DNA from 2 places in the Paenibacillus sp. KN14-4R genome. Region 2 is predicted to be linked to the other one. Evidence: a T-box and tRNA genes for the amino acid it is inferred to sense, from the RefSeq annotation. Region 2 holds a T-box; the other holds one or more tRNA genes.
What was found. The T-box of region 2 lies ahead of tyrS (tyrosine--tRNA ligase). A T-box ahead of a tRNA ligase gene usually reads a tRNA of that ligase, here a tRNA-Tyr.

Region 1: it has a tRNA-Tyr gene. The T-box ahead of tyrS (tyrosine--tRNA ligase) is inferred to sense a tRNA for this amino acid. The anticodon was not compared.

Annotation. Positions count from the first base shown of each region.
Region 1 is NZ_CP197466.1:6,757-14,008, forward strand. Features, by position in the region: rRNA gene ACSBOP_RS00035 (16S ribosomal RNA) at 180-1,726, shown strand; rRNA gene ACSBOP_RS00040 (23S ribosomal RNA) at 1,959-4,889, shown strand; rRNA gene rrf (5S ribosomal RNA) at 4,991-5,107, shown strand; tRNA gene ACSBOP_RS00050 (tRNA-Asn) at 5,168-5,243, shown strand; tRNA gene ACSBOP_RS00055 (tRNA-Glu) at 5,249-5,323, shown strand; tRNA gene ACSBOP_RS00060 (tRNA-Val) at 5,330-5,405, shown strand; tRNA gene ACSBOP_RS00065 (tRNA-Asp) at 5,426-5,502, shown strand; tRNA gene ACSBOP_RS00070 (tRNA-Phe) at 5,541-5,616, shown strand; tRNA gene ACSBOP_RS00075 (tRNA-Thr) at 5,630-5,705, shown strand; tRNA gene ACSBOP_RS00080 (tRNA-Tyr) at 5,716-5,800, shown strand; tRNA gene ACSBOP_RS00085 (tRNA-His) at 5,866-5,941, shown strand; tRNA gene ACSBOP_RS00090 (tRNA-Lys) at 5,955-6,030, shown strand; tRNA gene ACSBOP_RS00095 (tRNA-Leu) at 6,046-6,128, shown strand; tRNA gene ACSBOP_RS00100 (tRNA-Gly) at 6,133-6,207, shown strand; tRNA gene ACSBOP_RS00105 (tRNA-Arg) at 6,232-6,308, shown strand; tRNA gene ACSBOP_RS00110 (tRNA-Pro) at 6,329-6,405, shown strand; rRNA gene ACSBOP_RS00115 (16S ribosomal RNA) at 6,669-7,252, shown strand, end outside.
Region 2 is NZ_CP197466.1:3,617,878-3,625,129, reverse strand. Features, by position in the region: gene groES (co-chaperone GroES) at 1-22, shown strand, start outside; gene groL (chaperonin GroEL) at 86-1,714, shown strand; partial or broken gene ACSBOP_RS17865 (IS4 family transposase) at 1,827-1,961, shown strand; gene ACSBOP_RS17860 (YitT family protein) at 2,314-3,168, shown strand; partial or broken gene ACSBOP_RS17855 (ABC transporter permease) at 3,414-3,686, opposite strand; T-box leader at 3,822-4,044, shown strand; gene tyrS (tyrosine--tRNA ligase) at 4,135-5,397, shown strand; gene ACSBOP_RS17845 (protein rep) at 5,445-6,116, shown strand; gene tyrP (tyrosine-tyramine antiporter) at 6,848-7,252, shown strand, end outside.

The DNA of each region.
Region 1 (7,252 bases), 770 kb from region 2:
CGGCGCGAAGCTGAAAAGCGAGATTGTCCTTTGAAAACTGAACAACGAGTGAATGAATATAAAGAGATTGTAAAATCTCAAACAGTCGAGATTGTCACTTTCGGGTGATTGATTAAGACAAAGCTAGTAAGTAAATTTTGAGCAATCAGCTCACCAGACATTTTCCTTCGGAAAAGTCTTTAATGGAGAGTTTGATCCTGGCTCAGGACGAACGCTGGCGGCGTGCCTAATACATGCAAGTCGAGCGGAGTTATTCCTTCGGGAATAGCTTAGCGGCGGACGGGTGAGTAACACGTAGGCAACCTGCCTGTAAGATTGGGATAACTACCGGAAACGGTAGCTAAGACCAAATAAGTGATCTTCTCGCATGAGAGGGTCAAGAAAAACGGGGTAACCTGTTGCTTACAGATGGGCCTGCGGCGCATTAGCTAGTTGGTGAGGTAATGGCTCACCAAGGCGACGATGCGTAGCCGACCTGAGAGGGTGAACGGCCACACTGGGACTGAGACACGGCCCAGACTCCTACGGGAGGCAGCAGTAGGGAATCTTCCGCAATGGACGAAAGTCTGACGGAGCAACGCCGCGTGAGTGATGAAGGTTTTCGGATCGTAAAGCTCTGTTGCCAGGGAAGAACGCTAAGGAGAGTAACTGCTCTTTAGGTGACGGTACCTGAGAAGAAAGCCCCGGCTAACTACGTGCCAGCAGCCGCGGTAATACGTAGGGGGCAAGCGTTGTCCGGAATTATTGGGCGTAAAGCGCGCGCAGGCGGTCTTTTAAGTCTGGTGTTTAAGGTTGGGGCTTAACCCCGATTCGCACTGGAAACTGGAAGACTTGAGTGTAGGAGAGGAAAGTGGAATTCCACGTGTAGCGGTGAAATGCGTAGAGATGTGGAGGAACACCAGTGGCGAAGGCGACTTTCTGGCCTATAACTGACGCTGAGGCGCGAAAGCGTGGGGAGCAAACAGGATTAGATACCCTGGTAGTCCACGCCGTAAACGATGAATGCTAGGTGTTAGGGGTTTCAATACCCTTGGTGCCGAAGTTAACACATTAAGCATTCCGCCTGGGGAGTACGGTCGCAAGACTGAAACTCAAAGGAATTGACGGGGACCCGCACAAGCAGTGGAGTATGTGGTTTAATTCGAAGCAACGCGAAGAACCTTACCAGGTCTTGACATCTGAATGCAAACTCTAGAGATAGAGTCCTTCTTCGGAACATTCAAGACAGGTGGTGCATGGTTGTCGTCAGCTCGTGTCGTGAGATGTTGGGTTAAGTCCCGCAACGAGCGCAACCCCTGATCTTAGTTGCCAGCATGTAATGGTGGGCACTCTAGGATGACTGCCGGTGACAAACCGGAGGAAGGTGGGGATGACGTCAAATCATCATGCCCCTTATGACCTGGGCTACACACGTACTACAATGGTCGGTACAACGGGAAGCGAAAGAGCGATCTGGAGCGAATCCTAAAAAGCCGATCTCAGTTCGGATTGCAGGCTGCAACTCGCCTGCATGAAGTCGGAATTGCTAGTAATCGCGGATCAGCATGCCGCGGTGAATACGTTCCCGGGTCTTGTACACACCGCCCGTCACACCACGAGAGTTTACAACACCCGAAGTCGGTGGGGTAACCCGCAAGGGAGCCAGCCGCCGAAGGTGGGGTAGATGATTGGGGTGAAGTCGTAACAAGGTAGCCGTATCGGAAGGTGCGGCTGGATCACCTCCTTTCTATGGAGAATCGTTTCCTGCAACGGAAACATTCAAATACAGATCTTCGGATCACATTCATTCACTCGTGTTCAGTTTTGAAAGGCCAATAGCCTTTCGAAAACCTTGTTCCTTGAAAACTAGATAGCGAAACGAAGAAGTAAAGCATAGGAAGATGTTTTCAGTAACTGAAAACATCAATCATCTAAAGCGTTCTTATGTTTCATAAGAACAGCCTAGTTAGTTGATCGCAAGATAAGCTAATAAGGGCGCACGGAGGATGCCTAGGCGCTAGGAGCCGAAGAAGGACGTGGCGAACGACGAAATGCCTCGGGGAGCCGTAAGCAGGCTTTGATCCGGGGATGTCCGAATGGGGGAACCCAGCTGTGGTAATGCACAGTTACCCTGCAGTGAATACATAGCTGCAGAGGAGGTATACCGAGGGAACTGAAACATCTAAGTACCTCGAGGAGAAGAAAACAAAAGTGATTCCGTCAGTAGCGGCGAGCGAACGCGGATTAGCCCAAACCAAAGAGCTTGCTCTTTGGGGTTGTAGGACGTCAACATGGAAATAGCTTGCTAGGCGAAGAGATCTGGAAAGGTCTGCGATAAAAGGTAACAGCCCTGTAGCCAAAAGTGAGCGAAATTCCTAGACGGATCCTGAGTACGGCGGGACACGTGAAACCCCGTCGGAATCTGGCAGGACCATCTGCCAAGGCTAAATACTCCCTAGCGACCGATAGTGAAGCAGTACCGTGAGGGAAAGGTGAAAAGCACCCCGGAAGGGGAGTGAAAAAGAACCTGAAACCGTGCGCTTACAAAAAGTCAGAGTCCGTTAAGGGATGATGGCGTGCCTTTTGTAGAATGAACCGGCGAGTTACGTTTGCATGCGAGGTTAAGGTGATAAGCCGGAGCCGCAGCGAAAGCGAGTCTGAATAGGGCGAATTTTAGTATGTAGACGTAGACCCGAAACCGTGTGATCTACCCCTGTCCAGGGTGAAGGTGCGGTAACACGCACTGGAGGCCCGAACCCACGCATGTTGAAAAATGCGGGGATGAGGTGGGGGTAGCGGAGAAATTCCAATCGAACTCGGAGATAGCTGGTTCTCCCCGAAATAGCTTTAGGGCTAGCCTTGGAAAGAGAGTAGTGGAGGTAAAGCACTGATTGGATGCGGGGCCCCCCAAGGGTTACCAAGTTCAGTCAAACTCTGAATGCCACATACTTATATCCAGGAGTCAGACAGTGAGTGCTAAGATCCATTGTCAAGAGGGAAACAGCCCAGATCATCAGCTAAGGTCCCCAAGTGTGTGTTAAGTGGCAAAGGATGTGGAGTTGCAAAGACAACCAGGATGTTGGCTTAGAAGCAGCCATCATTTAAAGAGTGCGTAATAGCTCACTGGTCGAGTGACTCTGCGCCGAAAATGTAACGGGGCTAAACACACCACCGAAGCTATGACATGTAGAAACAAGATTTCTACTTGGGTAGGGGAGCGTTGTGTACAGCAGTGAAGGTTGATCGTGAGGACAGCTGGAGCGTACACAAGTGAGAATGCCGGTATGAGTAACGAAAAGACAAGTGAGAATCTTGTCCGCCGAAAACCTAAGGGTTCCTGAGGAAGGTTCGTCCGCTCAGGGTAAGTCGGGACCTAAGGCGAGGCCGAAAGGCGTAGTCGAATGGACAACAGGTTCAAATTCCTGTACCACCAAAAACCGTTATGAACGATGGAGTGACGCAGTAGGATAGTGACGCGAGCCGATGGATATGCTCGTCCAAGCAGTGAGGCTGATGTGTAGGCAAATCCGCACATCATTAAGGCTGGGCTGTGATGGGGAGGGAAACTTAAAGTACCGAAGGTCATGATTTCACACTGCCAAGAAAAGCTTCTAGTCAGGTCAAGGTGCCCGTACCGTAAACCGACACAGGTGGGTGAGAAGAGAATTCTAAGGCGCGCGGAAGAACTCTCGTTAAGGAACTCGGCAAAATGACCCCGTAACTTCGGGAGAAGGGGTACCCCGGTAGAGTGAATAGCTCGAGGGGGTCGCAGTGAAAAGGCCCAAGCGACTGTTTAGCAAAAACACAGGTCTATGCGAAGCCGTAAGGCGAAGTATATGGGCTGACGCCTGCCCGGTGCTGGAAGGTTAAGGGGAGTGGTTAGGAGCAATCCGAAGCTGTGAACCGAAGCCCCAGTAAACGGCGGCCGTAACTATAACGGTCCTAAGGTAGCGAAATTCCTTGTCAGGTAAATTCTGACCCGCACGAATGGCGTAACGACTTGGGCGCTGTCTCAACGAGAGATCCGGTGAAATTTTAATACCTGTGAAGATGCAGGTTACCCGCGACAAGACGGAAAGACCCCATGGAGCTTTACTGCAGCTTGATATTGAACTTTGGTACGATCTGTACAGGATAGGTGGGAGCCTTAGAAGCCTGAGCGCCAGCTTAGGTGGAGGCAACGTTGGGATACCACCCTGATCGTATCGGAGTTCTAACCTACTACCGTATAACCGGTAGAGGGACCGTGTCAGGTGGGCAGTTTGACTGGGGCGGTCGCCTCCTAAAGAGTAACGGAGGCGTCCCAAGGTTCCCTCAGAATGGTTGGAAATCATTCGAAGAGTGCAAAGGCATAAGGGAGCTTGACTGCGAGACCTACAAGTCGAGCAGGGACGAAAGTCGGGCTTAGTGATCCGGTGGTACCGCATGGAAGGGCCATCGCTCAACGGATAAAAGCTACCCTGGGGATAACAGGCTTATCTCCCCCAAGAGTCCACATCGACGGGGAGGTTTGGCACCTCGATGTCGGCTCATCGCATCCTGGGGCTGAAGTAGGTCCCAAGGGTTGGGCTGTTCGCCCATTAAAGCGGTACGCGAGCTGGGTTCAGAACGTCGTGAGACAGTTCGGTCCCTATCTGTCGTGGGCGTAGGAAATTTGAGAGGAGCTGTCCTTAGTACGAGAGGACCGGGATGGACGTACCGCTGGTGTACCAGTTGTTCCGCCAGGAGCACCGCTGGGTAGCTATGTACGGAGGGGATAAGCGCTGAAAGCATCTAAGCGCGAAGCCCCCCTCAAGATGAGATTTCCCAATTAGTAAGACCCCTTGTAGACGACGAGGTTGATAGGTTGGAGGTGGAAGCGCAGCAATGTGTGGAGCTGACCAACACTAATCGGTCGAGGGCTTATCTAAAACATTACGAAGATCAGACTTCGTAAACCCTATCTTTACTCTTCAATTCGCATCTAGTTTTCAAGGTACAAGCCTTGGTCGCTTTTTTAAATAAAAGCTAGTTTGGTGGCGATGGCGGAAGGGAACCACGCGTACCCATCCCGAACACGACCGTTAAGCCTTCCAGCGCCGATGGTACTTGGACCGAAGGGTCCTGGGAGAGTAGGACGTCGCCGAGCGAACGAAACCACCATTCACATCACGTAGTGGTGGTTTTTATTCTCTATACTAATCAATTTTCCCTGATAGCTCAGTTGGTAGAGCACACGACTGTTAATCGTGTTGTCACAGGTTCGAGCCCTGTTCGGGGAGCCATATAAGGCCCGTTGGTCAAGGGGTTAAGACACCTCCCTTTCACGGAGGTAACAGGGGTTCGAATCCCCTACGGGTCACCATATTTCGGAGGCTTAGCTCAGCTGGGAGAGCATCTGCCTTACAAGCAGAGGGTCAGCGGTTCGATCCCGTTAGCCTCCACCATTTATACAATAAAATATTATGGAGCTGTGGTGTAGAGGCCTAACATGCCTGCCTGTCACGCAGGAGACCGCGAGTTCGAATCTCGTCAGCTCCGCCATTATCTTTATAGTAGATACTTATCTATAAAGTGTATGAGGCTCGGTAGCTCAGTCGGTAGAGCAGAGGACTGAAAATCCTCGTGTCGGCGGTTCGATTCCGTCCCGAGCCACCATTCTTAATAATATGCCGTTGTAGCTCAACTGGTAGAGCAACTGACTTGTAATCAGTAGGTTGGGGGTTCAAGTCCTCTCGACGGCACCATAGTTTTTCCGGAGGCTTAGTGAAGTGGCTAAACACGGCAGACTGTAAATCTGCTCTCTTCGAGTTCGGTGGTTCGAATCCATCAGCCTCCACCATTTTTTAAAATAATTAATACTTGGTATGAACTACGCTTGTAGTGCTCATGCTAAGCATGATTGTGGCGGTCGTGGCGAAGTGGTTAACGCATCGGTTTGTGGATCCGACACTCGGGGGTTCAATTCCCCTCGTCCGCCCCATTTAACTTAATAAGAGCCATTAGCTCAGTTGGTAGAGCACCTGACTTTTAATCAGGGTGTCGAAGGTTCGAGTCCTTCATGGCTCACCATGAATTACACAGTGTGCGCGTATGGCGGAATTGGCAGACGCACTAGACTTAGGATCTAGCGGGCGACCGTGGGGGTTCAAGTCCCTCTACGCGCACCAAAATGCGGAAGTGGCTCAGGGGTAGAGCATCGCCTTGCCAAGGCGAGGGTCGCGGGTTCGAATCCCGTCTTCCGCTCCACTTTTTAAAAGTATTATGTAATATGCGCCCTTAGCTCAGCTGGATAGAGCGTTTGACTACGAATCAAAAGGCCGGGAGTTCGAATCTCTCAGGGCGCGCCATTTTTTCAATAAAATTATATCGGGACGTAGCTCAGCTTGGTAGAGCACCTGGTTTGGGACCAGGGGGTCGCATGTTCAAATCGTGTCGTCCCGACCATTTAAACTTTTAAAAAAGAATATCAAAAACATGTTGACATAAACACTGAAAGCATGATATGATATAAAAGTTGTCGCCGCTAAAACGGAAGACAACAAGAAAAGAATTGTCCTTTGAAAACTGAACAACGAGTGAATGAATATAAAGAGATTGTAAAATCTCAAATGTCGAGATTGTCACTTTCGGGTGAATGATTAAGACAAAGCTAGTAAGTAAATTTTGAGCAATCAGCTCACATCAGACATTTTCCTTCGGAAAAGTCTTTAATGGAGAGTTTGATCCTGGCTCAGGACGAACGCTGGCGGCGTGCCTAATACATGCAAGTCGAGCGGAGTTATTCCTTCGGGAATAGCTTAGCGGCGGACGGGTGAGTAACACGTAGGCAACCTGCCTGTAAGATTGGGATAACTACCGGAAACGGTAGCTAAGACCAAATAAGTGGTCTTCTCGCATGAGAGGGTCAAGAAAAACGGGGTAACCTGTTGCTTACAGATGGGCCTGCGGCGCATTAGCTAGTTGGTGAGGTAATGGCTCACCAAGGCGACGATGCGTAGCCGACCTGAGAGGGTGAACGGCCACACTGGGACTGAGACACGGCCCAGACTCCTACGGGAGGCAGCAGTAGGGAATCTTCCGCAATGGACGAAAGTCTGACGGAGCAACGCCGCGTGAGTGATGAAGGTTTTCGGATCGTAAAGCTCTGTTGCCAGGGAAGAACGCTAAGGAGAGTAACTGCTCTTTAGGTGACGGTACCTGAGAAGAAAGCCCCGGCTAACTACGTGCCAGCAGCCGCGGTAATACGTAGGGGGCAAGCGTTGTCCGGAATTATTGGGCGTAAAGCGCGCGC
Region 2 (7,252 bases):
TATTCTTGCGATTTTAGCTTAATATACAATTCGTGAAACGAAATCAATCATACATTCTATATACTTTTAGAGGAGGTTTTTTCAAATGGCAAAGGACATTAAATTCAGTGAAGACGCACGTCGCTCGATGCTTCGTGGTGTAGACGCTTTGGCAAACGCAGTAAAAGTAACACTTGGACCTAAAGGTCGCAACGTGGTGCTTGAGAAGAAATTCGGTAGCCCGCTAATTACAAATGACGGTGTTACAATTGCAAAAGAAATCGAACTTGAAGATGCATTCGAGAACATGGGTGCTCAACTCGTTAAAGAAGTTGCTACTAAAACTAACGATGTAGCTGGTGACGGTACAACAACTGCAACAGTTCTTGCTCAAGCTATGATCCGTGAAGGATTGAAGAACGTAACTGCAGGTGCAAACCCAATGGTTATCCGTAAAGGGATCGATAAAGCAGTTCGTGCAGCAGTAGAAGAATTGCAAAAAATTGCGAAGCCAATCGAAGGCAAGCAATCCATCGCTCAAGTAGCTGCAATCTCCGCTGCTGACGATGAAGTAGGTCAGTTCATCGCTGACGCTATGGAAAAAGTGGGTAAAGACGGTGTTATCACAGTTGAAGAATCCAAAGGTTTTGCAACTGAGCTTGAAGTTGTAGAAGGTATGCAATTCGACCGTGGATACGTTTCCCCTTACATGATTACAGACACAGACAAAATGCAAGCTGTCCTAGACAATCCTTTCATTTTGATCACGGATAAAAAAGTTTCCAACATTCAAGAGATCTTGCCTGTACTTGAGAAAGTCGTACAATTAGGCAAACCGCTTGTTATCATCGCTGAAGATGTTGAAGGCGAAGCACAAGCAACTCTTATCGTGAACAAACTTCGTGGAACATTCACTTGCGTAGCTGTTAAAGCTCCAGGATTCGGTGACCGTCGTAAAGCAATGCTTCAAGACATCGCTGCTCTTACTGGTGGCCAAGTGATTACAGAAGAGTTGGGTCTAGAATTGAAATCCACTCAAGTGACTCAATTGGGTCAAGCGCGTCAAATCGTAGTAACAAAAGAAAACACAATCATCGTTGATGGCGCTGGTAACAAATCCGACATCGATGCTCGTGTGAACCAAATTCGTACACAATTGGAAGAAACTACTTCCGAGTTCGATAAAGAGAAATTGCAAGAGCGTCTTGCTAAGCTTGCAGGCGGTGTAGCTGTAATTAAAGTTGGAGCTGCTACTGAAACTGAGCTTAAAGAGCGTAAACTTCGCATTGAAGATGCACTTAACGCAACTCGCGCTGCGGTTGAAGAAGGTATCGTAGCAGGTGGTGGTACAGCACTTGTGAGTGTGTACAACGCTGTTGCATCCGTAAACGCTACTGGCGACGAGCAAACAGGTGTGAACATCGTTCTACGTGCTCTTGAAGAGCCAGTACGCACGATCGCTGCGAATGCGGGTCAAGAAGGCTCCGTAATCGTTGAGCGTTTGAAGAAAGAAAAAGTAGGCATCGGATACAACGCTGCTACTGGCGAATGGGTGAACATGATGGAAGCGGGTATCGTTGACCCTGCTAAAGTAACTCGTTCCGCTCTTCAAAACGCAGCATCCGTTGCAGCTATGTTCTTGACAACAGAAGCTGTAATCGCGGATAAGCCAGAAAAGAATGCACCAGCAATGCCTGATATGGGCGGCATGGGTGGAATGGGCGGCATGATGTAATAAGGAGCACAATGCGCTCCACGCATCAATGTTAAACCTAATAAAAAGAGGCGTCTCACACGTTCATTGAACGGATGAGATGCCTCTTTTTTGTATGAGCATTGTTACCGATGAGTCGGGGATTCGGAAGCCTTTCGGTCTTACTGCACTCGCTGTTTTTCAATTGCTATTTTCACTTGTCTTTGAAGGCAAAAACTGGTTTCGACTGTTGGAGAGCAACCGCGGAAGTTCTTTACCTGATAAGAATTTTTCCATCATCATTTCACCTTCCTATTAATTAATTCTAGTATTTAAATTTTTCGAGAGGAGGAATAAGGAGAATATGAAGCGAGTGCGGAGGAATTAGCTTAAATTTCAGATTTACATGGAAAAACAGGGCTTATTTCAATAGATATGCAGGAATATCAGCGTATACGACGATACATAGCAGCAGTATCGTAGAAGAGGGATTATACGTATGAATTGTGAAGGTGAATATGAAATAATTGTCACTTGCAGTGTCTGAAATTCATGGTAAAGTGATAGTCGGTCGGCGTTCATTTATGGAAGGTCGATAAACTCATAGAACCTAGAGGATTGTTCTGGAAGGGAATTATAGGATGAATTTTCAGTCAAGGCCTGCCAAAGCTCGGTGGGTGAGTTTTACTTATGATGTTATGATTACAATTGTGTGCGGATTGCTTGTAGGGGCGGGAATTCAGCTATTTCTGACGCCACATCATCTACTAAGCGGGGGGATACCAGGTCTTGCGTTGATTGCGAATTATGTGGTTGGTTGGGATGTTTCTCTGACGTACTTCATACTGAACCTGCCTTTGATTATATGGGGGTATATTTCTCTTGGTAAAAAGTTTATTTTACTTAGCTTAACTTCGGTACTAGCTACGACGATTGCTTTGAAATTCATACCCGCCTATGAAGTGACGACAGACCCGATCATTGCGGCGATCGTAGGAGGAATTATTATTTCCATCGGCGTCGGCTACTCATTACGTGTTGGGGGATCGACGGGTGGTTTTGATATTATCGGATTTATTATGACCAAAAAGCGTGACTTCCCCTTGGGTAACGTGTTATCGGTGCTTAATTCATCCATTGTTGTTGTGCTTGGCTTTCTTGATAGTTGGAATGTCGCATTCTACTCCATGCTCTCGATCTATGTGAAGGGCAGGGGAATTGATATGATTCATGTTCAGCACATGAAGGTGACGGCGTTCATTGTGACGGAAGAAAAAGACCTGATGGCCGAAGAGCTCATCAAATTTTCGCATGGTGTGACGATGATTAATGCATACGGTTGTTACAGCCATAAAGAAAAATCGATGCTAATGACTGTGACCACCCGTTACGAATTGCCGTCACTACGAAAGCGAGTGTTTGAACTGGATTCGAAAGCATTCATTAACATTGTGGATACCGCCGAGGTTGTTGGGCGATTCCGGAGAATCATATAATAGAGGTGAGAATGGATATAGGGTCTGTTCCACGTTAAAATGGATGTAGATGAAAACAACGTGGCAGGAGGAATACCCAAAACTTGGTGTACATAGACAAATTAGACCTAGAATATGGTATTATTATGAACAATATTTGCATCTAAAAAGATCAATTTGCAGCAAGAATATATTGAATTTTTAAATGATGATTTCTTTATTTTGTCTAATGGATTGAAAATAACATTAAATTCAAATCAAGAGTATCCCTTGTACATAATCCCCTTAAGCGCTTCAGCAGCGTAGTATAGTGGCATGATTCTGCCTAATTATTGCAGCCAAGTCGCCATATTATCCAGCGGAAAGATCCCGGAGAAGAACACTTGCGGAACGACGACGAGCGGGATGAACTGGATCATCTGAAATTCAGATGAGGCGAAAGTCGATAGCAGTATGCCGAGCGTCAGCGCAACAAAAGCGGTAAGCAGATTAATTAGCATGACATGCCAGATTGAGCCTACTAGAACGAGGTTCAACACATCGAAAGATTCATTTTTTCAGAATCATCCTTTCATTAGTTCATCGAACTTTTGTAAGGCCTTTTTTCATCTTTCATGATTTTGGTGTTGACAAATCAATTTAATACTACTATGATTGTCCATAATCTAATATTAGTTAACACGATGAAAGAGCGAAGTAGTATATTTGTCACTGACTCAGAAAGCCAGGGGTTGATGCGACCTGGCACACACAAATGTTGCGAATTACACTCTGGAGGTACTTAGGTAACGCTAAGCGGATTGGCAATCGATATCATTGCCGAGAGTGGTATTAATAGCGGCTGCAGCGTTATTAATACAATTTGGGTGGTAACACGGTTAATAAATCGTCCCTATGTCTATAACAGACTAGGTACGATTTTTTTTGTTTTCTAATCACAATTTAAACATATAATCAAAAAATTGACCAAGGAGCTGAACTATAATGATGAACATTATTGATGAATTGGAATGGCGCGATGCTATTAATCAACAGACAGATGCAGAAGGTTTACGTAAATTAACAAACGAGAAGTCGATTTCATTATACTGCGGTGTTGACCCTACGGGTGACAGTATGCATATTGGCCACTTGATTCCTTTTATGATGATGAAACGATTTCAACTTGCAGGACATCGTCCCGTTATCTTGATAGGTGGAGCAACCGGGACAATTGGCGATCCGAGCGGCCGTACAACAGAACGTACGTTGCAGACGATGGAACAAGTACAGCAGAATGTAGATGCGTTGACAGCGCAAATGAAGAAGCTATTCGTTAACGAGGGAGACACAGGTCTTCGCATGGTGAACAACTTCGATTGGACGCATAACCTTACAATCTTGGATTTCCTTCGTGATTACGGGAAAAACTTCAGCGTCAACACGATGCTGGCGAAAGACATCGTAGCAAGCCGTTTGGATTCGGGAATTTCCTTTACCGAGTTCTCCTACCAAATTCTTCAGTCTATGGACTTCCATCATTTGTTCAAGAATGAAGATGTCCAATTGCAAATCGGCGGTGCGGATCAGTGGGGCAACATTACAAGTGGTCTTGATCTGATTCGTAAAAAAGAAGGGTCAGAAGCTAAAGCATTCGGCTTAACAATTCCGTTGATGTTAAAAGCGGACGGTACAAAATTTGGTAAAACAGCCGGTGGTGCCATCTGGCTTGATCCGAAAAAGACGACTCCGTTCGAGTTCTACCAGTTCTGGGCAAATACGGATGACCGCGATGTAATTAGATACCTGAAATTCTTCACGTTCTTAACGAAAGAACAGATCGACGCATTGGAATTGAAGGTGCAGACAGAGCCTCATAAACGCGAAGCACAACGTGTACTCGCTGAAGAAATGACAAAGTTCGTGCACAGCGAAGAAGCGTTGATTCAAGCACAAAAGATTACAGAAGCATTGTTCAGCGGCGACATTAAGTCACTGACAGCGGACGAAATCGAACAAGGCTTCAAGGATATGCCTACATTCCATGCTTCCAAGGAAGCCAAAAATATTGTAGACTGGCTCGTTGAATTGGGAATTGAACCATCCAAGCGTCAAGCGCGTGAAGACATTACAAATGGAGCTATTTCAATGAATGGAGAGAAAGTAACGGACTTGGATATGGACGTTACAGTGGCCAACTCCTTCGGTGGACGATTCATCATTATTCGCAAGGGTAAAAAGAGTTACAACCTCGTGAAACTGGGAGAATAGCTGATTTATCAGCTTTCTCTTTCTAAGAATGGAGGCGAGGATTAGGGATGCCGGGATCATCGTGGAGAAGATCACTTCAACTAGCATATTTTAATCATCGTTTAATATCGAGAGTGAACCAAAGCAAGCAAGTTAACTGGCTCATCATTGAATTAGGACTGAGACATGTTGCATGTGAGAAGATTAATGAAGAGCTGGATCGTATGCTGATCGGACTCAATCGATTGTTTAAGTATAAGAGTGTGAAGCAGGCAACATTGGGCTATTATCGCATGCTGAACATCAAGAAAGAGGAAGAAGTATACCATCCGACAATTCATATTCTTGTGCCGACGATTAAGAGTTATTTTCAAGGCCGATACTATATCAAGTATGGTGAATGGCTATCACTATGGCAGAAGGCGCTCGATATGGACCCTGAAAATAACTTGTCGGTGAGTGTGAATGTCTTAAATGGAAAATGCAATCAGCAGGATATTACCTGTAAAATGGAGCAAGGCTTAATCCGATTGCTGAATGAACCAGATCGAATCCAAGCCGAAAGCGACGGGCAGCTTGCTGCACGCAGACTCGTAGGATATAGTAGATTGTTAAATGAAGAGATGGATTACTTGTATCCAGGGATTGAATATGACTTGAGTAAATATGATACAAATGATGTAGTTGCCAACTGTGCATTTGATTTCATGATACAGTGGCATCCTGGAATAAAAAATTAAGGAAATCATCCATTTTTCCTCGGTTTTCGCTATGACATCAATCACAAAAACATGTGTAATTTTCATAACAATAGGACTGATTTTTGAGCTGAAAAGACAGCTGAAAATCAGTCTTTTTTATTTTTTCTTCCAATTTTTAACCTTCGTATTTCGAGTGGGTTTACGTTCGGAAGTTGAACCTAAATTCAAGATATTAGAAGAAAGGGTGGATATTACTATTTTTGTTAGATCTGTTGCGGTTCTATGAACAAACAGACATGTTCCCCTGCATGTATAAGTATTCTTTTTGGTCAAATGAAGACCTTTCTATTTTATAGTTAACGTGAAGCCAACGAGATCTTCAAAGTGAAAAGAGAATTTATAAATATTCGATATAATTTATTATTATTCATTACTTTTTCCGGAGAATGCTTTGCCCCATAAAAGCGTAAATCATTTAAAGCGTTCGTTGATGAAGTGGCAAAACCTTTAAAGTGCTTATTAATAAGATTCTGGAAAAAATCTGAAAATCCTTGTGTAACGGGGTTTTAAAACGCATTGACAGAACAAAAAAATAAGGCGTATACTGGCGGTGAAAGTTAATCGATTAACACTTTTATAGAATTTCTGTCATAAGAACAAGGCGGTGGTCTCATAACACATCAGTTGTATTCCTTAAGTGATAATTCATATCTTATTCATGAATTGGAAGAATTAGGAAGATGGATAATAGAGAGAAAGAAGGATGGACTATGGCCAATTCAAAAAAATTGACACTGTTCGGTTTAATTGGTATTACGATGGCATTCTTCGGTACTGTACGTAGTGTACCGACGCTATCCATGACCGGGTGGACACAAATTTTCTACATGCTGGTTGCAGCAATTTTGTTTGCACTTCCAATTGCATTGATGTCTGCGGAGCTGTCAACAGGATTCCCGGAAGAGGGAGGCCCGCAGGTTTGGGTTAAAAACGCACTGGGTGAAAAATGGGGGTTTGTTACTTCGTGGCTCCTATGGGTACAAATGTTCTTCGGAATGGTTATGGTCGCTTCGACCGTAGGCATACTACTAGGATATGTCATTGACGCTCATGAACTATCTTCGAATAACTACTTTATATTTGCAGTTATTCTTATTTCTTACTGGGGTGTTACC